3 regions of the Bacillus pacificus genome follow, and region 3 is predicted to be linked to each of the others. Evidence: riboswitches for the same ligand, from Rfam matches in the RefSeq annotation. Region 3 holds a riboswitch; each other region holds the start of a gene.
The links. Region 3 has a riboswitch for S-adenosylmethionine ahead of LMD38_RS24075 (cyclase family protein). Riboswitches for the same ligand answer to the same signal wherever they lie in the genome.
Positions count from the first base shown of each region.

Region 1 (7,471 bases), 210 kb from region 3:
CGATTGCTAAACAAATACGTTGCCTCATGCCTCCGCTTAATTGATGTGGGTACTGTTCAAAGCGTTTCTCTGCTTCATGTATCCCTAAATCATTTAATAAGTTAATCGCAATTTCTTTTGCTTCTTTTTTCGATTTCTTTTCGTGTTGCAAAATCACCTCTGTAATTTGCCTTCCCACCTTCATCGTCGGATTTAAAGATGAAAGTGGATCTTGAAAGATAAAAGCAATATCTTTCCCACGAATTTGATTCCATTCTGATTCTTGTAGATTCGTTAATTCCTCTGATTCAAAAGATATATTTCCATCATCAATATGAATTGATTCTTGATTTAAGCCGATAATAGATTGTGCTGTAACACTTTTCCCTGAGCCACTTTCTCCTACAAGCGCAACTATTTCACCTTCGCTAATAGAAAAGGAAACATGCTTCACAATTGCTTGTTTACTATTCTCTTTTTCAACGGCTAACGTTACGTTTTCTAAAGATAAGAGCTGTCCCATGTTTTTTCTCCTTTCGATTCTGTTTTACGATTTTTGGATCAATTGCATCTTGTAAACCATCACCAATCGCATTAAATGCGAACATAATGAGGGCAATCATGATTGCTGGGAAGAATAGCTGCCACCATTCCCCGCTTAGTAATGTCCCAAGTGCATCATTCGTCATCGTCCCCCAGCTTGCTGCCGGTGATTGCACTCCTAGTCCGATAAAGCTTAAAAATGATTCTGAGAAAATAGCTGCTGGAATTGTAAATGATAAATTTACGATAATAATGCCTGTTAAGTTCGGAATTAAATGCCCATATATAATTTTCATATGTGATGTACCTAATCGCTCCGCTGCAATAACAAACTCTCTTTGTTTTAAAGATAAAACTTGCGCCCTAACGAGACGTGCCATACCAATCCATCCTGTTAATGCAAGGGCGATGATAATGGTAAAAAGACCTGGTTTCATAACAATTAATAGTAAAATAACAATTAATAAATATGGGATACCGTATAACACTTCGATTCCTCGTATAATCCACTCATCAATTAATGTCCCAAGGCGATTGCGCCCTCTCACATATCCACTAAATCCTCCGATTAGCACACCAAGTCCTATATCAAGAGCAGCTGCCACTAATCCAACTGTTAATGAAATTTTCCCGCCAGCCCAAGTACGTGCCCATATATCTCTTCCCAAATCATCTGTTCCGAACCAATGCTCACTACTAGGTGGTAAGTTTGTTGCCTCTTTTACTTGTTCACTCGCAGTAAATGGCGTTAAACTTTCACCAACAAGTGAGAAAACAATAATGAGTAATAACGTCACTGATCCTAAAACTGCGATTGGATTCGATACAAACTTACGAAACACTTCTTTCTTTCGGCTAATCTTTTGCTGATCTTTATTTATTGTTAATTCTGTTTTCTCTTCATTTGTTAATAACTGGTCATTAATTTCATAAGCCCCCATCTAAACATCTCCTCCTTACGTAATAGAACGAATACGTGGATCAACAATACGATGAATAATATCTGTAATAAAAATACATACAATTAAAAGTGCACTATAAAAAATGGTTGTTCCCATAATCACTGGATAATCTCGATTAAAAATACTATCTACAAAATATTTTCCGAGACCAGGAATTGAAAAAATCTTTTCAATAACGAAAGTACCTGTTAAAAGTCCCGCCATTAATGGTCCAACAAATGTAAGTACCGGAACAATTGCATTTCGAAGAGCATGTCTTATAATAATCTTCTTAATCGGTATACCTTTCGCTCTCGCTAACTTAATATAATCACTCTGCAGTACTTCGATCATATTAGAGCGAACAAATCTTGTAATCACTGCGATTGGTCCTAACGCTAATGCAAAGGATGGCAATACCGTATGTTCAAATGTACCCCAAGAGGCTACTGGTAAGAGCTCGAATTGAATAGCGAATACTTGTATAAATAGTGGTGCTAAAATAAAACTCGGAATAGAAATACCGAGGATGGCAAGTAAACTTACACCGTAATCAATTACCTTCCCATGATAGAGAGCAGCAAATGTACCTGCAGCAATTCCGACTAGCAATGAAATAATAAGTGCTTGTAAACCAATAATTGCTGATGGACCAAAACCAGTTGTTATAATTTCTGATACACCTTGCCCGGTTGATTGAACAGATTCACCAAAATCAAAATGAACTACGCCGTCTAAATAAGCAACATATTGATTCCATAACGGTTCATCAAGGTGATACTTCGCTCTCATGTTTTGGATCACTTCTTCAGGAAAGATTTTTGCATCTGATGAAAATGGATCCCCCGGAATAATATGCATAATTAGAAATGTCACCGTCGTAATAACCCATAGCGTGAACACCATAACTGATAATTTTTTAATTACATACACTCTAATAACCCCCTAAACACATATATTTACTTAGTTTTATGAACGTACTTTTTCCATTACTCCCTTTTCTCTTTTTAGAATACAAAAAGCCTTGATCTTAAAAAATAAGATCAAGGCTTAATAAACAAAGGCCCATCACTTATCTTTCAAGACTTGCTTGCTGGAATTAGCACGGTGTTCCTATTACAGAACCCGCTGCTGAGGTGTCATAGGGCCAGTCCCTCTACCTCTCTGGATAAGTAAATTGCTATATTATTATTTGGTTCAAATTGTATATTTCGAATTATAATTCTGAAAAAATGAAAAGTCAATCAAATTGGATATATTTAGAAAAATCAGTTTTTAATACTTTTATTTATCTATATCGTATTTCGCTTATAATAAAAAAAGATATGAAAGGAGTTATAAGATGGACCCCTTACTTCTAGCTACTATAGGATTACCCTTAACAATCGTTATACTTGTCATCATCGGCTTCTACAAACTCTTCATCAAAAAGAAAAGTATCACTTCTTTTTATACCCCTTTCGATAATATTACCGGGCAAACTATTTCCGAATTTCACGAAGAACAGAAGATATTAGTATCCGAGGATGAAGATGGAGATGGCAAGAAGAAAAAATAACCTTGCATAGGCAAGGTTATTTTTTCGTTTCTGCTTGAAAACGTTTATAGTATGTCGATGCTGTTGCAAAATTAATTTCTATATCACGAATCAACGATGAATCTTCTTCTTTAGCTAACTTCTGTAATTTTTTCATTGCTTGTTCCGATTCATTCAAGAAACCGACATATACCTCATGTTCTTGCTCTTTCGACTTCGGAACACGAATTTCTTTTCGTATATGATCAATATCTTCTAACATGCTCGTTGTTACCTTTTGCACATCTTCTTTATATGTAGCAGTCGTTATTTCCTTACCGCCCTTTTCTTTTGCTACTTCAAATAACTGTAGTGCTTTATTAATCTCTTTATTCATTTTCAAATCATATTTTTCATGTACTGCACGGTATTCTTTCATCTCTTCTGTTTGCTCAGTAGATTGTTCTACCTTTTCTTTCGGTTCTTTCGTATCTTTATTTCCATTACACCCTGCTAGAAGGAGCATACTTCCCATTACAGCAATACCCAAAACCTTCTTCATCTCTTCTTCTCCTTTTATCTACAGCTATTACTCATTATAGTTTCTTTTATCTCCACTTGTTATTATACCGAGAACATCCTACTTTTTACACTTAAGACGACATCGTAACATATATACCAACATGTTTGTCACAGTATCGTCACTTTATACAAATAACTTTTGCACTGCTTTACTACATCACCTTACAAAACTATATGAGGTATTTCAAAGAAATGAAAAAAAGAACTGATTCAAATATTACCTTTGAATCAGTTCTTTTTTGTTAAGCCTCTAAATTTTGTCTTTGTTGCAGTTCAAACTGCTTCTCACTTCTTCTGGCCATAAACAAATAACATAACACAGCACCAACTTCACAAAGAGCTATTACAACACCCATCGGTAATGCGGTGTTACTTCCCCCAATACCTACTAACGGTGCAACAAGTGCTCCTGAAATGAACTGTAATAAGCCTAATAAAGCTGATGCTGTTCCTGCAGCTTGCTTCTGATTTCTCATCGCTAACGAGAACCCAGTTGTTGAGACAACCCCAACACTTGATACGACAAGAAATAACGAGCATAAAACGCCAATTAACCCTATTCCTAGTAAGATTGTCAGTAGTAAAGATAAACCACCAACAGCTGCAATAATGATACCAGAGACAAATAATGTCTTCTCATTCACTTTCCCCGCTAAACGACCTGTTACCTGACTAGCAATAATAATACCAATACCATTGATTGCAAAGAATAAACTAAATTGCTGTGGTGATGCTCCGTATATGTTCTGCAACACAAATGGTGAGCCCGAAATGTATGCAAACATTGCCGCTGTTACTAATCCTTGTGACAATGCATATCCCATAAACAAACGATCCTTTAATAGTTTTCCGTACGTCGCTAACGTCCCTGACAAACCACCTGTTTCTCTTTCTTCAGGAGGTAATGTTTCACGCAATACGAAAGTAGCTGATATTAACATGAATACACTTATTGCTCCAAGAACGATGAAAACACCGCGCCACGTTGTAAATTGTAATAATTGTCCCCCAATAATCGGTGCCAAAATAGGCGCTGCTCCGTTTACTAACATAAGTAGTGAGAAGAACTTCGTCATTTCAGAACCTGAATACATGTCACGTACCATTGCACGTGATATAACAATCCCGGCTGATCCCGAAGCTCCTTGTAGGAAGCGTAATAACACTAACGTCCAAATAGATGGCGCAACAGCACAAAGTAAAGAAGAAGCAACATAAATAATGAGAGCAATAATAAGAGGTTTGCGTCTTCCGTAAATATCACTAATTGAGCCAACAAATAATTGTCCTACTGAAAGCCCAAGCAAACAAGCTGTTAATGTAAGCTGGGCTAGGGATGCACCTGTTTGCAAGTCATCCGTTAATTTCGGTAACGAAGGCAAATACATATCAATAGATAATGGCCCAATCGCCGTAAGTGTTCCTAATACAAGAATCATCCATAACCTGTTCATCTTTACAGGCTTATATATTTCCTGATTAACTTCATTCACTTTTTTCATTCACCCTTTCCTATACATACTAAATCGTAACAATTATAGTTACAACATAAACATACGTCAAGTATAGCGCATTTTCCTGTTTAATTTTGTAAAAAAAAGCGATAGAATTTCTATCGCTTTACTTGTTCAAATTACTATTTGTAAATTTAGATACGGAAGACATCGCCTCTCCTGTATCTAAATATGTGATTTGAATTGGATCTCCCACCTCTGTAAACATAGCATATGGGAATTTCTTCACAGGTATCATAAATACTTTTTGTTCATTCTCTAACAGTACGTACACGATTGTATTTTCACCTGATTTTTCTTTATATACACGTTGTACAGTGCCTTCTTTTTGCGCCTCTTTTCCATTTGAAGTCGGTCTAAATGAATCTCCGCTTCCACTCAGCGCATTTTTATAATTCTCAAGCGCTTCTTTTTGCGTCGAACCTGTTGCAAATATTTTCGCATTAGAAGCATAGATAACAGTATGGGCACGTACTAATCCTCCGTCATCAATAACAGGTACAATCCAAGAAGGTTTACCGTACACGTTATAAATAACCGGCATCGTTCCATGCCACTTTTCTCTCTTAAAAGAATTATCCACGACTTCCGAAGCAGCCGAACCATCCATAATTCCCTTTACTTCTTTTCCGTTATAGTAATACAACTTACCTGTACGCGCATCGATAAGTGAATAACCTAGTGCAGAATCTACTCCCTCTTTCGGAGAAGTGAAATCAGTAAAGTAATATAATGTTCCATCCTTACCGAAAATCGGTGTAACTCCTTCTTTCGTTCCCCACTCAGTCGGGATCTTCATATCAGTTTGCGAGAATTTTGTATTCCAAAATCCGTGAATATATTTACCGAAGTACGTATTTAACGTAGATGCAGTCTCGTGATTTAATACGCCATCAACAAATTTAGGTGCCTTTCCTTTATCGTATCTTTTCACTTCGCCTGTTTGTGCATCTACTACTACAACGCCCTCTACCTCAAATCCAGATCTTCCTGAAATAAATTCACCGTACGTCATTGTATAATACGGTTTCCCTTTATCATCCACTTCAAATTTAGGTTTTCCTTTAAAGATTAAATTTGGTTCTGCTTGCCTTACCACACGCTCTAAATTATTTCCGAAAAACATGCTTGGCACGTATTTCATTTTATAACCAAGGTGCAGTTTCGCTTCTGCATCAGGATTCGTACCTGACATCGTGACGTATCCTGGAATTGTCTCAGCTTTACGTGCTTTAAAAAACCCTGAAACTTCAATCGGTGCTACATATAAAGCCTCGCCATTTACCATTTGTGGCGTTAATTCTCCTAGCTCAAAATAAGCTACTTTCGGAATATCCCCAAATACTTTTTTCATCTTATTCTCCGCTGTCTTTGGCGGCACTGTAAATGGCTGATCATTTTCAGTAAATGGCTCTGAAATCTCTTTCTCTACCTTTACAACAGAATCATATTTCTTTTGCGAGATTACTATATCGTGCAAATAACCAAAGTAGCCATAACTTGCAAGTAAAACAAGCATTAGAAGTCCTTTTAACGTACCTTCTAATTTACCTATTTGATCTTGGGAAAATAAAACAAGCCCAATTAAAATCGCTACTGCAACAGAATAATGAGTAAGAATTGAATCTGCTCGATCATCAATTAGCCAAAAATATTCATAGATTGCAATACCTATCCAAAATAAAACTGGAATAACTAAAATAGATGATTTCTTACCCTTTACAACCTTCTCATCCCCTTTCTTATCCACTGCTCGAAGTTTACTACCGCTTCTTCTTGTCCATGGAATCAAAAACAAAGTGAGAATAGCTAAAATTAAAAATTTCATCAAAGGCAATGTCCCCTTTTCTTTTGTCTTCCTCTTTAGTATAACAAATAAAGGTTATTCAGGTAAAAATGGGAATCGTTATATTTTTTTACTACTTAATACAACTCCGCTCACTACATATAAGATAGATGCAATATAAAAAATCGTGCCGATCGTAAAGAAATCTACTAAATATCCTGTTGCAATAATTGCTACTGCCCCTCCAATCGATGTCCACACATGATATTTTCCAATCTCATAACCAGCATTTTCTTGTACAACTTTTCGTGCTAACGAAGTCTTCTCCGTATTACGCTGCACAGCCCCTAAAATACCCATTAAAATTTGAAGAATGTATACATGCCATACTTCTGTTGCAATAGGAAAACAAAGCATTAATATCGCCATGGACCAGGCGTATATAATTAATAACTTTCTATCACCTACTCTATCAGAGATTCTTCCAACTAACGGATATACTAGAGCTGAAGTTAAGGCAAATAAGCCATATGCCCAGCCAAACTGTGAGAAGCTATTTCCAACATTCCGAAGCAATAGAATGTAAAAAGGAAATACCATACTTCCAGCC
Region 1 is NZ_CP086328.1:4,881,284-4,888,754, forward strand. Features, by position in the region: gene LMD38_RS25090 (ABC transporter ATP-binding protein) at 1-502, opposite strand, end outside; gene LMD38_RS25095 (ABC transporter permease) at 459-1,463, opposite strand; gene LMD38_RS25100 (ABC transporter permease) at 1,479-2,396, opposite strand; SAM riboswitch class I at 2,533-2,638, opposite strand; gene LMD38_RS25105 (DUF3951 domain-containing protein) at 2,806-3,021, shown strand; gene LMD38_RS25110 (hypothetical protein) at 3,038-3,541, opposite strand; gene LMD38_RS25115 (multidrug effflux MFS transporter) at 3,804-5,063, opposite strand; gene LMD38_RS25120 (DUF3981 domain-containing protein) at 5,182-6,903, opposite strand; gene LMD38_RS25125 (MFS transporter) at 6,982-7,471, opposite strand, start outside.
Region 1: another riboswitch for S-adenosylmethionine. It lies ahead of LMD38_RS25100 (ABC transporter permease); the one in region 3 lies ahead of LMD38_RS24075 (cyclase family protein).

Region 2 (7,471 bases), 200 kb from region 3:
CACCGAAGTCAGTTGTTACAAGTCCTTTAATAAATCCGCGTTGTAAGTAAGAACGACCTTGTTGGTATAAAGGAGCGACAGCACCGTCTTGTAATAGAATTTTTTCAGCTTGCTTCATTGCTTCCCAGCGAGCTTTTTCATCACCAGCTAAATCTGTTTTTACTTTATGAATGAGCTCATCGTACTCTTTGTTAGAGTATTTATCGAAGTTATACGCACTATCTGTTGTAAATAAATCTAAGAATGTAATTGGGTCAGCGAAGTCAGGGCCCCAGCCATCAATACCGATTTCATAGTCACCACTTAATAGTAGTTTTAACTGTTGTTTACGTGGTTGTGGTTTTAAATTCACTGTTAATCCATCTAAGTTCTTTTCTAGTTCACCTTTTAAATATTCACCAGTCTTTTTAGCTAAAGCGTTATCACTTGTTAAGAGTTCAATTGTTACTTTGTCAGTACCAAGTTCTTGCTTCGCTTTTTTCCAGTTTTCTTTCGCTGTTTTCACATCATCTTTCACTAGATTTCCGTTTTCTTTACGGAAGTCGTTGCCTTCAGGGCTTTTTGCAAATTTCGCAGGAATCATTCCTTCAGCTGGAACAGCGCCGTTATTTAAAATTGTTTCTACGTATGCTTTTTTATTCATTGCGCCGTTAATAGCAAGGCGTGCGTGTTGATTTTTTAATGTTTCATTTTTTTGATTGAGTCGTAAAAATTGAATGCCAACTTCAGCACGTTCTTTGAAGTTTGGATCGCCCTTATATTTATCAACAAACTCCGCAGTTAAAGCAACGCGATCAATTTGTCCTGAATCATATAAGTTCACTTCTGTAGACTTATCTTTAACGATATTGAAGTTGATTTCTTCTAATTTTACCGTTTTAGCATCCCAATAGTTAGGGTTTTTCTTCAATTGGAAGCCTTGTTCGTGTTTCCAGTTATCTAATGTGAAAGCACCGTTGTAAATTAAATGATTTGTTTCTAAACCGTATTTATCGCCTTGAGACTTTAAGTACTCTTCATTAATTGGTAAGAATGTTGAGAATGTCGTTAAGCTTAAGAAGTAAGGAACAGGACGGTCTAGTTGTACTTCTAACGTTTTGTCATCAACAGCTTTAATACCTAATTGATCAACTGGTAATTGTTTTTGGTTTATTTGTTTCGCATTCTGTATATCGAAGAATAAGAATGCATATTCAGCTGCTGTGTCAGGGTTTACGGCACGTTGCCAAGCGAAGACGAAGTCCTTTGCTGTAACAGGAGTACCGTTTGACCATTTTGAATCACGCAGATGGAATGTATATTTTGTTTTATCGGGACTAACGTCAACCGACTCAGCAACACCAGGAATTGGTTTATTATCTTCTCCCATTGCGTATAAACCTTCAAAAACATTTCGCATTACGCTCATGGATTCCCCATCCGTTGCTTTTGCAACATCCATTGTTGGAATTTCTGAAGCGAATGATAAGTTAATTGCCGGCTTATCAGGTGCTTTATCTTTTGCTTTCGCTCCGCTTGCATGATCTTTATTTCCCCCGCAAGCAGTTAGTAATAGACTTGCCCCTAAAACAGATGCAACAACAGGTACAACTTTTTTCTTCATTGTTCGTTCCTCCCTAAATGTGTTGTTCGTAACGTCATAATGTCCATGTCTTGAAGTGTATTTATAGAAGAAGAGAAAACCTATTATAAATATGTATATGTAGGTAATCAGGTGTTCTATATGTATATACATGTTGAAATATAATGTATCGTTATATGTTTCAACATAGGAGACGTTATATTTTGATGGTGAAATATTTCGTTTCTTTGATTATTTAGAATATTAACACTGAGAAGAACTATATGTCAATAATAAAAAGTGGAGTATTAATTTTTTAAAATAATATATTAAAAAAGCGGATTTTCTCTTATTGAGAATCCGCTTTTAATACATTTTTTCAATAAAATAATTGTTGTAGATAGAAAAACTTCAATTCAGCTTGCCTTTTATTTTTCAATTTGTGCCCATTTGAAGTTTAATTGGCCTGCAAAGTCTACTTGCACAATTCCTTTCACATAAGAACGTTCTAAATAAGATTCGCCTTTTTGGTAAAGGGGAGCGATAACTGAGTCTTTAAATAATATTTTCTCAGATGCTAGTAATGCTTCCCAGCGAGCTTTTTCATCACCAGCTAAAGTCGTTTTCACTTTTTCAATTGTTTCATCGAACTCCTTATTAGAGTAATGATCCAAGTTGTAAGGGTTATTCGTTGTAAACAATTCAAGGAATGTAATTGGATCAGCAAAGTCAGGGCTCCAGCCGTCAATACCAATTTCATAGTCACCTTTTAATAAAAGTGAAACTTGTTGTTTACGTGGTTGTGGTTTCACATTTACTGTTAATCCATCTAAATTCTTTTCTAGTTGTCCTTTTAAGAACTCACCAGTTTTCTTATCAAGGTCAGCATCACTTGTTAATAATTCTAATGTTATTTTTTCAGAACCAAGCTCTTGTTTCGCCTTTTTCCATAACTCTTGTGCAGATTTTGTATCAACTTTGGTTAAATCTCCGTTTAAAGTACGGAAGTCTTTTCCATCAGGCCCTTTTGCAAAGTTTTTTGGAACGAGACCAAAGGTTGGTGTAGATCCATCATTTAATAACGTATTTACAAAGGATTTTCGATCAATTGTTTGATCGATTGCTTGGCGTGCAGACACGTTTTGTAGTACTTTGTTTTGTTGGTTCATACGTAAAAATTGTACGCCTACGTTCGGGCGTTCTTTAAAGTTCGCATCTTTTTTATATTTATCAACGAAGTCGGATGTTAATTTTATACGGTCTAATTGTTTTGATTCGAATAGGTTTACTTCTGTTGATTTTTCTTTTACGACGTTAAAATTGATTTCCTCTAGTTTGACAGTATCTTTATCCCAATAGGTAGGGTTTTTCTTGAATTTAAAGCTTTGTTCATGCTTCCAATCGCTTAGTGTAAAAGCGCCGTTGTACAAGATTGTATTGTCTTCTAAAGCGTACTTATCACCTTGTTTTTTAAAGAATTCCTCGTTAATTGGTAGAAATGTTGGGAACGCTGTTAAGCTAATAAAATATGGAACAGGGCGTTCTAATTCTACCTCAAACGTATGGTCATCAACTGCTTTTACACCAAGTTGGTCGGCTGGAAGTTCTTTGTTGTTAATTTTTGTTGCATTTTTAATATCAAAGAATAGAAATGCATATTCAGAGGCTGTTGCTGGATCGACAGCTCTTTGCCAAGCGAAGACAAAATCTTTCGCTGTAACAGGAGTGCCGTTTGACCATTTTGAATCTCGCAGGTGGAATGTGTATTTCGTTTTATCGCCACTTACTTCATGAGATTTTGCAACACCAGGGACAGGTTTATTACCTTCACCAAGATTATACAAACCTTCAAATACGTTTCTCATTACTTGACCAGAATCAGTATCTGTAGCACGAGCTGTATCCATTGTTCGTATTTCAGTAGGTGAAGATAAGTTTAAAACCTGTTTACTAGGTGCCTCGTCTTTTGCATTTGCTCCGCTTGCTTCGTTTTTATAACTACCGCAACCAGTTAATAAAATACTTACTCCTACAACTGACGCAATACCGGGTACAAACTTTTTTTTCATTTGATTTTCCTCCTAAATAATTAAGTTTGGATGATGATGAGGGAAATGAAAAATAAAAAATCCCTCTTTTCATATTGAGAAAGAGGGATTTTTACGTACAAGTTATGCACCCGTATATAAACGAAGTCCCTCATTCTATCTTTCAAGCTATAAAGCTTGCAGGAAGTGGCACAGTATTCAAAAAATGAACCTGCTGCCGAGGTTTCAAAGGGCCAGTCCCTCCACCTCTCTTGATACAATGAGTAAACGAATAAACTTTATTAATTTTTGTGTTTCTTTGATAATTCAAAATCTTACACCTTGGATGATGAAGTGTCAACTGAATGAAATATAGTTTAAATTTTCAGTTTTCTTTAACGAAAAACCACTGCATATGGCAGTGGTTTTTCTACTAGAAGTTAAAGTTATCTGGATCTGGACCAACGCGACGGTCTTCATTTAAAGCTTGAATTGCTTTCATATCATCAGCACTTAATTCAAAGTCGAAGATGTTTGCATTTTCAATAATGCGATGTTCTTTAATAGATTTAGGGATTGTTACAACTTCGTTTTGTAGATCCCAGCGTAAAATAATTTGCGCAGTTGATTTATTATATTTTGTCGCAATTTCTTGCAACGTTGGATTATCTAATAGTTGTCCTTGCATTAATGGTGACCAAGCTTCAAGCTGGATATTATGTTCTTTACAGAAAGCGTGTAACTCTTCTTGTGCTAAACGTGGGTGGTATTCCACTTGATTGACCATTGGCTTAATTTCAGCAATTTCAAATACGTCTTGTAAGTGGTGAATATGGAAATTACTCACGCCAATTGCACGAACACGGCCGTCTTTATAAAGTTTTTCTAACGCTTTCCATGATTCAGTATATTTCCCTTTTACAGGCCAATGTACTAAATATAAATCTAAATACTCTAGTCCTAATTTTTCTAATGTAGTTTCAAATGCTTGAAGTGTTGTTTCATATCCTTGATCGCTATTCCATACTTTTGATGTAATAAATAATTCTTCACGTGAAACACCTGATTCACGAATTGCTTGGCCAACGCCTTCTTCATTTTGATAAATTGCTGCAGTATCTATACTGCGGTAGCCATTTTTAATTGCTGCTTTCACAGACTCAATTACTTCTGAACCATCTTCTACTTTAAAAACACCTAAGCCGAACCAAGGCATTTTTACACCGTTATGTAATGTTGTATAGTCTTTTAAACTTGTTAAACTCATATTATTTCCCCCTAGCTTTTTTGTTTGTTGCTTCTACTGCTTTTTGAATTGCCCCTGAAAAATTATATTCATATAAAGCTTTGAGACCTTCAGCTGTGGAACCACCTGGTGTTGTTACTTGTTCGCGGAGGTTAGCTGGATCTTGCGTTCGTTCGAGCATAGAGGCAGAGCCAGAAATCATTTGAATGACAAGGTGTTTGGCAGTCGCTTCATCAACTCCATAACTTTTTGTTGCTTCAATTAAGCTTTCAGCAAAGTAATAAAGGAAGGCCGGTGCACTTCCCGTAACTGCAGTAAGCTGATGAACTTCTTCCTCAGTGCAAAGTTGCGAAGTACCAATACCTCTTAAAAGCAGTTGCAAGGTTTCCTGATGCATCTCGGTTACCGATTGTCCCATTGTATATAAGGAGATAGACTTTCCGATTTCAGCAGCTGTATTTGGCATAATCCAAGCAACAGGTGTTCCTTTAGGAAGTCTTTCTTCTAAATAAGATGGGCCAATGCCAGCAGCTACCGTTACGACAAGTTGACTCGATAGTAACGGAGATAATTCCGCTAATAAACCTTCATGTGCAGAAGGCGGCATTGCTAAAACAATCGTATCAACAGATGTAACATGCTGCTTCCAATCTGTTGTAGTAGACACATTATATCGCGTTTGTAATTGTTCTAGCTTTTCTACGTTGCTTCGGTTAGAAACGATAATTTCTTCGATGTATTCTTTGCTTGTTTTCAGTAATCCGGAAAATATAGCTTCTGCCATACGACCAGCACCAATAAATAGAATTCGATGTTTAGTTAGCATATCCTCTATTCCTTTCTAGTGGAGATATGTTATAAAAAACGATACCATTTTTAAGAGAATTTTGTAAAAAGAAAAGGCTTATTGTAGATGGAATAGATAATGAAAAGTAGGAAATTAATGGTGAAAGGGAGAGTGATTCCTTATACTGGTGATAGGGAATTTATTACACATCTGGGGAGAGATGATTATGATTAGAAGTCCGCTCTTTTTACTCATTACTAGTATTATTTGTGTATTGGTTGGATTGTATATTCAATCGAGCTATATTGAAATCTTTGCATCGGTCATGGGAATTATCAATGTTTGGCTATTAGCAAGAGAAAAAGTATCCAACTTTTTATTCGGTATGATTACTGTTGCGGTATTTCTATATATTTTTATTACACAAGGTTTATATGCAATGGCAGTATTGGCAGCCTTTCAATTTATCTTTAATGTATATGGTTGGTATTATTGGATTGCACGCAGTGGTGAAGAAGAGGTAAAAGCAACAGTTCGTTTAGATTTGAAAGGTTGGATTTTCTATATAGTCTTTATTTTAGCTGCATGGATTGGTTGGGGTTATTATCAAGTTCATTATTTAGAATCAACAAGTCCATATTTAGATGCTTTAAATGCTGTATTAGGCTTAGTAGCTCAATTTATGCTAAGTCGAAAAATCTTAGAAAACTGGCATTTATGGATTTTATATAATGTAGTTAGTATTTCAATTTATATTTCCTCCGGGTTATACGTTATGCTAATATTAGCTGTTATTAATCTCTTTATATGTATAGCTGGTTTACTAGAGTGGAAGAACAATTATAAGGGACAAAAACATACAAATAATTATATCTAGAAAATAATTAGAGTTGGAAAACCCCTGAAGCACATACGCTTCAGGGGTTTATTAATAGAATATAAGTTTATGCTTTTGTCATACCTAACAATACAGCGCCACCAATAATTAAAACACTACCTAGTGCAATAAAGATCAATTGACGTTTTGTTTTCTTTTCACCTAAGAAGACAATCGCACCGAATGTTGAGATAACGATTCCAGTTTGAGATAATGGGAAGCTTGTTGCTACTCCGACACGTGGTAGTGAAAGAAGTAAGAATAAGTTTCCAGTTCCCCATAGTAAACCAGATAAAGCATTACGGATTGCATATTTGTTAAAAGGTTTATGTTTAGATGTCAGTACAACCGCACCAACAAACATACCAACTGCTTGTGGTAAAATAGCAGACCAACCATCGATGTTATACCAACGAATAATAATTACATATACAAGATAGCCAAAAGTAGAAACAATTAAAGTAAGAAGTCCTTTTTTCAATTGTCCTGGTGGCTGAGCATTTTCTTTATCATCTAATGATGTGAATACAACACCAACTACGATTAATAGGATTGCAATCGTTCCCAGAATGATCGTTGTAGTAGTAGTCCACTCGCGGAAAGCGATAACCCCAAAGATAGAAGTTGCAACAAGTTGCATACCAGTAGAAATTGTTACAGTAGTTGAAACACCTAGTTTTTCAACTGTTTTTAATTGGTTTACTTGTCCTAAAGCCCAGAATAAACCTGAAATAAAACCAACAATCAAGATTGTCATTGTTAAAGCTGGTTGAGTAAATACATACATAATTGTTGCGAAGAATAGAGCACCGATTGTCATACCTACCGTTTGGCTATATGCACCACCGCCCATTTTTACGCTTACTAATAAGATGTTTCCCCATGCAATTGCAGGAAGAAGCGCTAATAAAATGTCCATTACAAGACTCCCTTCGTTTTGCTATACCAATATAATTACATATCGTTCTAACGA
Region 2 is NZ_CP086328.1:4,868,001-4,875,471, reverse strand. Features, by position in the region: gene LMD38_RS25055 (peptide ABC transporter substrate-binding protein) at 1-1,603, opposite strand, end outside; gene LMD38_RS25050 (peptide ABC transporter substrate-binding protein) at 1,990-3,630, opposite strand; SAM riboswitch class I at 3,763-3,870, opposite strand; gene LMD38_RS25045 (aldo/keto reductase) at 4,022-4,855, opposite strand; gene proC (pyrroline-5-carboxylate reductase) at 4,857-5,660, opposite strand; gene pnuC (nicotinamide riboside transporter PnuC) at 5,848-6,498, shown strand; gene LMD38_RS25030 (GRP family sugar transporter) at 6,566-7,417, opposite strand.
Region 2: another riboswitch for S-adenosylmethionine. It lies ahead of LMD38_RS25050 (peptide ABC transporter substrate-binding protein); the one in region 3 lies ahead of LMD38_RS24075 (cyclase family protein).

Region 3 (7,471 bases):
AAAAGGGGTGATTACTATGCAACCTTCAGCTCCACCTCATCTAGAGTCTACAGAAACTATCTTTTCGAGCTCTATTACAAAACTTGTTGTTTTTATTTGTTGGCTAGCTATTCTAGCTGATGGATATGATTTAGGTATTTACGGTGCCGTTCTGCCAAAGCTCCTAGAAGACAAAAGCTGGGCACTTTCGCCGGCACATGCTGGTACAATTGCTAGCTATGCTTTATTTGGTATGTTTATTGGCGCTATTCTAGTTGGAACCATTACAGATCTAATTGGACGGAAATGGACGCTTATATGCTGCTTAGCACTTTTTTCTATCACAATGGGCCTAGCTGCACTTGCTCCTTCTCCCGAATTATTTGGTTTATCTCGGTTTATCGGAGGAATCGGATTAGGTGGTGTTATTCCAACAGCTTCAGCACTTACTGTTGAATATTCACCAAAAAAGCGACAATCTTTTATTTATGCTCTTATGTTTACTGGCTATCCTTTAGGGATCGTGTTAGGCGCTATTTTGTCGATGTTTATGTTAGAAGGTTTCGGATGGAGAACTATGTTTGGCATCGGAATGATTCCACTACTCCTTATTCCTTTCATTATTCGTTATTTACCTGAATCCATTCAATTTTTATTATCACGTAATCGCCAAAAAGAAGTTGACCAAATCCTTAATCGTTTTCAAATTGAATTCTATGTGAAAGATGAAACTCATCAACCCTCATCTAATATGCGAAAGAGAAATGGATTTCTTACTTTATTCTCAAAAGAATACAGAAAAGCAACGCTGCTCTTTTGGATCACTTATATAATGGGTATGTTTTTAATATACGGTTTAAATACTTGGTTACCTCAGATGATGCGACAGGCAGGATACCCTCTTGGATCTAGTTTATCATTCCTACTTATGCTAAATATTACTGCCGCTATCGGTGCATTATTTGCTGGAGCAATCGCCGATCGTATAGGAGCTAAAATTGTTATTAGCATCTCCTATCTTATGGCAGCTATATGTATTGGACTATTAACAATTAAACCATCTGTTACAATCATCTATCTTTTAATTGGTCTTGCTGGAATTGGATCAGTTGGCATTACTCAAATATTAAATGCATATGTAACACAATACTTCCCATCACATATCCGAGCTACTTCCTTAGGCTGGGGACTTGGACTTGGCCGAGTTGGCGCAATTACTGGTCCTATTCTTGTCGGTATTATTATGACAATGCAATATGACTTAGCATGGAATTTTTACTTATTCTCATTTGCAGGTCTTCTTGCAGCTATATCTGTTTTCTTTATTCCTACAAAATAAAAAGAGCACAAACTTACTTGTGCTCTTTTTCGTATACCGCAAACAACATATCTCGAAACAATGTATTTAAACTCTCAATATCGATCCCTAATCCCTTTTCAATTCCTTTTACGTATTGCTGATAGTAATGAATTTGTTCTTCTAAAAATTGATTCAACACCTCAATTTTCAATCCAACATCTAATTCAGTACCTGCCTTTTTCTTTATTAACAACCGTTCAATTTCATCTAATACGCTACGCTCTATTGATAATTCTGTAATTAATCGATCGAATTCTACAGGAGGCAAAGTTATTTTCTCCTCTAGCCACTTACAAGCCAAAATAGGACGCAATACATAAAAGTACTTTTTCAATTTTACATTCTCACCTTGCAAAAATTCACGATAATTTTTTGAAGCCATATGTAGGTAATGGTATATCGTTGCTTTTGGATCAAAATTCTTTTCACTCATTTGCTGAAGCTTTTCTGGAAAATTAGAGTTTTTCGAATAAAAAATGGGTGATCGAATCCATTCGAGTAAAGCTGGGTTTGACTTTGCAAATAGTTGTAACGCTTTTTTTATATCCCATCCGCTTATATCTAAATCATCACTAATCGGATACTCAATTACATCTCGTTTATCATGAATGGATAAATACCATTCTACCGGGTGCATATAAACGAATCTAACATCATAATCACTATCTTTTGATGGAAATCCCCATGCACGACTCCCTGACTCCACAGCGAATAAAATTTTCACATCATTTTCTTTCTCAATTCGTTCTAACTCCAACTTAATTTTCTCTCTCATTTCATACCCTCTCTATTTTTTGATTATTTCCTTGGAAATTCGACAAATATATTACTAAGTTTACTACATACTAAAATAGCTGTCAGAAAATTTCCGACAGCCTGTCAAAATTCGTTATTTTTTACTTGTTCTTTTCAGTTACACTAACCGCAATTCGTTCAAACTCTTTTTGAATCTCCTCTTTGTATGCATCTACTTTTGAAAAATCCATAGCAGCAATATAAATTCGTTCTAATTTATCACGAACTGATTTCGCTTTCGCTAAAAAAGACATCGCCTCATTCATTTTTGCTTTATATTGAATAGAGACGTCACGAATTTCCTCCGCATACTTCTCATCCGTCCCTGGTGTTACAATAAGGGCATACATATCTATAATTTCATCACCTTCACGGCTCGGAAAATATTCATGTGGTGCGGTGCTATCGAAAATCGCAAACCCTAATTCTCTTACGATAACCATATCAAGACTATTTGGATCAAACCCACAATGATATACTTCAACTTCAAATCCTTTTTCTTCTGCTACCTTAGCTAATTTTTTGAGCATTGTTGATTTCCCAGAACCTGGGCGTCCTTTTATAAAATAACGATGTGGTAATCCTTCTGTTAAGTTAGGAACAAAATCAACTGCTCCTTTCGGTGTAGCTGCTCCTAAAAACCGATGTTTCACAAGCGATTGTTTCCCAACTTTATCTGTAAATAATTTCTGAATGAGCTGCTCGGTTAGTTCGTTCGCTTTATTAAAATCAATATTACTAATATATATTTTCTCCCACTCATCATGTATAACTAATGCCTCGTTAAAACGAGCGTAAGCAGCTTGAAAAGCTTTGCTTGCTTCTGAAACAAATCGTTCAATTTCCACTTTCTGCTTTCTTAACTTATCTGAATCCCAAGCAATTCCTAAATTAATATACTCCTCGACAACTCCTGGCATTTTTGGCTCAATAACATGCGGTGATGTTCCATCAACAATTCCTACTTTTAACTTCGGGATAATGACACCATCAACCGATTTATTATCAGAAGAACAGTGTAAAAATTCAATATCATATCCCTTTTCAACCCATTCACGACCTATTACCTTAATTAAAGAAGATTTTCCCGTTCCAGGTCCACCCTTTAAAATAAATAATCTGTTTAGTCCTTTTAAATTCTCTTCATATAAATTATGAAATCCTCTAGCTGTATTTCCACCAGCATAATAATTCAATACCTTCCCTGTCACTGCACTCACTCCTTCGCAGCATTCTATTTACATAAGCTACAATATGCGAGCAACTTTATTTGGGTGAATACCTATTTTGTGTTGCACAGAAAAAGGAAATGAATTACAATTTTATTATCACGAAAATTCCGAACTTTAAATTGAATATACCTTTATCAAGAGAGGCAGAGGGACCGGCCCTTTGAAGCCCAGCAACCTCAGTTTATACAAACTGAATAGGTGCTAATTCCTGCAAAATGCATTGCATTTTGAAAGATAAAACGTAACTATTGTGTGCAAAACTCATCTTTCTTGATTATGAAAGGTGAGTTTTTTATATTTCAAAATATATACTTGGAGGTATTTAAAGTGAAAGTAATTGACCTATCCCAAACATTTGAAAACAATATGTCTCAATTTCCTGGAACACCAAAAATCAATTTAGAAGCCATTACAAGTGTTGAAGAGACAGGATATCAAGTTACAGATTTTCATTCTGTCGTTCATGTTGGTACACATTGTGATGCTCCTGCTCATTTCATTTCAGGCGCAACGACTATTGATCAATTGCCCCTAGATCAATTTGTAGGTGAAGCTGTTCTTATTGATGTAACTCATGTACAAGAACGAAAACTACCTAAAGAAGTATTACACAATGCTGACATAAAAGAAGGTGATATTGTCATTTTCCATTCCAACCTATCTAATAAATGGAATACAGAAGCGTATGAACAAGAAGCCTTTTATCTTTCCGAAGAATTAGCTGAAGAATTAGTTCAATTAAAAGTAAAATCTGTCGGTTTAGATTTCATTTCTCCTGACGAGGTAACGACAGAAACATCACCGATTCATCACATACTACTTGGGAATAATATTTATTTAATCGAAAACTTAACAAACTTAGATGCCATTAATGCGAAACGTTTCTTTTTCTCAGCAGCACCTTTAAAAATTAAAAATAGCGACGGTGCTTTCGCAAGAGCATTCGCTGTAATTTTTTAAACAAACTATACAAAAAAGCAAAGATCATCATTGACCTTTGCTTCTATTTCTTTTATTTAAACTAAGAAAGAATTGCTCAACGCGAGGACGTAACCAAGCTAAATAATCTTTCTCTTTCTTCTTTGTACAAGCTATTTCTTCCCCATCGACCATTCCGACAAGCTCTAGCTCTAACAGTTGCCTCGTAAATGCTAACATATTTATTTCTTCTTCCGGATACTCTTCTTTTAATTTCTCCTCAATTTCCCCTAATAAAAAACCGTCACGCATCATTGCCAATGCATCAATCCAAAGTGGCGGCATTTCATATTTTTCTCCTGTAATTGTATCTTTTACAATATAATTCTTTTGCTCTTTTCGAAATTGAATCGTGTGCAAGCATACAGTCGAATTTAATGTTAATTCCATCATACCACCTCTTTCATAATATCTGCATAGAAAAAAGGATGCGCGTGCACCCCTTCTTTTTCTAACACTACCGAACCGTTACATGAATAACAAATCTCATGTCGATATTTTCCTCCATTATAAACGAAGTATTTTATAAAAAAAACCCTTCTCGAAACATTTTATAAAATGTTTATATTTACGCAACAAGAACACTTTTCTGAAAAATATTTTCTTCTAGCGCATTATGCTATCGGTAAAAAAATCTCCACTTTCATTCCTAGCTCTCCGCTACTTTGAATCGCAATACTTCCTTGCTACTCCTCATGATCAATACAAAAACTCTACATATTATCTCATTAAATGATAAGGAAATTACTTTCAGGACAATATGTACGTTTATAACGCGAAAAGGAAGGAGATTTCCCCTTCCTTTTCATCACAATTTATATCCACCTTACTCGATCATGTAGCAATCCATCCGTAAAGTCATTTCCACCAACTACAAAATCATTCATATATAAATTCAAATATTCTCCGTACTTACTTTCTGTATTTAGTAATAATTCCTCTACATAATAGGCACCTTGTTTAAAGTTATCGAACAGTAAACTACACAAGCCAGCATAAATGCCACATCCTACTTGGAAGTATGTCGCATTCGTTTTATATTTATGAAAAACTTGACTGCTATTCATCACGTTATACATATAGGTCTCGCTATTTTCATAAACGAGTAATACACCGACTAGATCCTCGCCCGCAATCTCTTCTTCAGCTGGATTAAATACTTTACGATTCCAATTCCATAGATCTTCTACCTTATCTAAATTCTGTCTAATTATATTTGTTGTATACTCGTTAATTCGATAAAGAAACCCTACTTCCATGTTAAAGTTTTTCCCTAAAATTAAAACTTCCTCATGCGGCATCAAACAACCATAAAACTCTTTCTCTCCCAACTTTACTTTATACTCTGAAGCATATACATCTTCATAAAAGTAAAGAGGACGATGATGACTCATATACATCGGATAACTCCATATCGCTTCATCTAGAAATCGCTCTACTGCCCATGAAGCATACAGTGTATGAGGCTTTATAAGTGCTGTATCATTCAAAAATGACGTATCATGTTCTACTATATAGCATGCTCTTGGCTTTTCATTCGGGCGTTCCTTCATAAGTTCAACAACCATCCATTGAACGACACCTGGATTCATACCTGAGCCTATAATTGCTTTTGTATTTGTAAATTTATCTTTTTCCTTCTCAAATCTCGTATATCTTTCCGTAAGCTGAAAGCCGATTAAACTATCGTCCTGATCTACTGCCTCGTTTTCCAAAGCTGAATTAATATAACAAATTCCAAGTTCATTACAACAGCTTAATACTCTGATCGTATCTGCCCCCGAAACATCAATAACAACGCTCGTACTACTTTCTTTTAAATGCTTTTTAAATGTCACTACATCTTGGAGGTCTATTTCGGATAAAAACAATTGATCTTTCAAATTTGGAAACAACTCGTCATAATACGTCCTATCTTTTTGTTTTATATCAACCAAATAAAATGTAACATTCTTTATCACTTCATAAATCGGGTCTTTTTCATTTACTATCGCTTGATTTAAAATCGCTAAAACTGCTTTTGCTGCTCCACCAGCACTGCCAAGTAATGTAATCGATAACGAATTTGGAAACTGCTCCACCAACAAAACCCCTTTAATATATTAGTTAAGCAGTTCTCCCTCAAAAAAATAAATTGAATACATCAAAAGATAGCTCGTACATATTCTTTATAATTTCGCACAAAATTTCCTCTTCAACAGTCATACTAACATATTTATATTCAATTCATTTTTTCCCTCATATTCAAATCGATCTAAACAAATAGGCTCGACCTTTTCTTCTACATATAAAAGAAAAAGCCAGCCCTTTCAATTAACTTACGGACAATGGACAGATTTTACATGTTGAATATTTACATACATTTTCGCATCACGCGCCTTTAATATTTCAATATGACCTTCATCAATTTTTGCCATCTTTCCGATTTTATTAGATTCCTCACCTAAATCGAACACCATGATTTTGCCAGCCATTTTAATAAGCTGTTCTTCAAAAGTTCGAGCTAACGTAATATTTAATGGATTCACGGGGAGTTCATTTTTATTGAGGGCATAAGGCACTTGATTTTCTTTATACGGAATTAACCATTTCAAATGCTTTAAAGATATATACACTGTTTTATAAACCGGGCTATAAAAAACGATATAATCGTTCATTACACTTGTAACATATCCATGTATTGGAGCATTTCCAGCTACATAAATTTCTGTAAAAATCCCTTTAGAGGTACTTAATACTTTCCTCAAAGAAATTGAAGGAGATTCTCTCTTAATGACAGAATCAACATCTGGTTTTGCTACTTCTTCATCATGTGGTCGTAAAATTTTATAATGTTGTACATGATATAAAGATATATATACGTAGTCTTGTCCATTGTAAAGAACAACGATATCATTTCCTACGTCTATTAATACACCTTTAAATCTTTTTTCACCGATTAATTTAATATATATATTTTCTCCAATATTTTTATTCAACTCATTCATCTATATCCTCCTTCCTATAAATTTCTTCTTTCCTGTCTTCGGTAAAAAAATAATCAGGGCAAAGTTCTGTCTTAATAGTAAGTAATTCCTTTTCATACTATCGAAATAAGAAATTGTTCTTCTCTTTCCCTCATAATGCC
Region 3 is NZ_CP086328.1:4,670,053-4,677,523, forward strand. Features, by position in the region: gene LMD38_RS24060 (MFS transporter) at 17-1,318, shown strand; gene LMD38_RS24065 (nucleotidyltransferase domain-containing protein) at 1,332-2,114, opposite strand; gene LMD38_RS24070 (PRK06851 family protein) at 2,236-3,345, opposite strand; SAM riboswitch class I at 3,495-3,607, shown strand; gene LMD38_RS24075 (cyclase family protein) at 3,694-4,326, shown strand; gene LMD38_RS24080 (hypothetical protein) at 4,354-4,734, opposite strand; gene LMD38_RS24085 (hypothetical protein) at 5,160-6,425, opposite strand; gene LMD38_RS24090 (LSm family protein) at 6,663-7,331, opposite strand.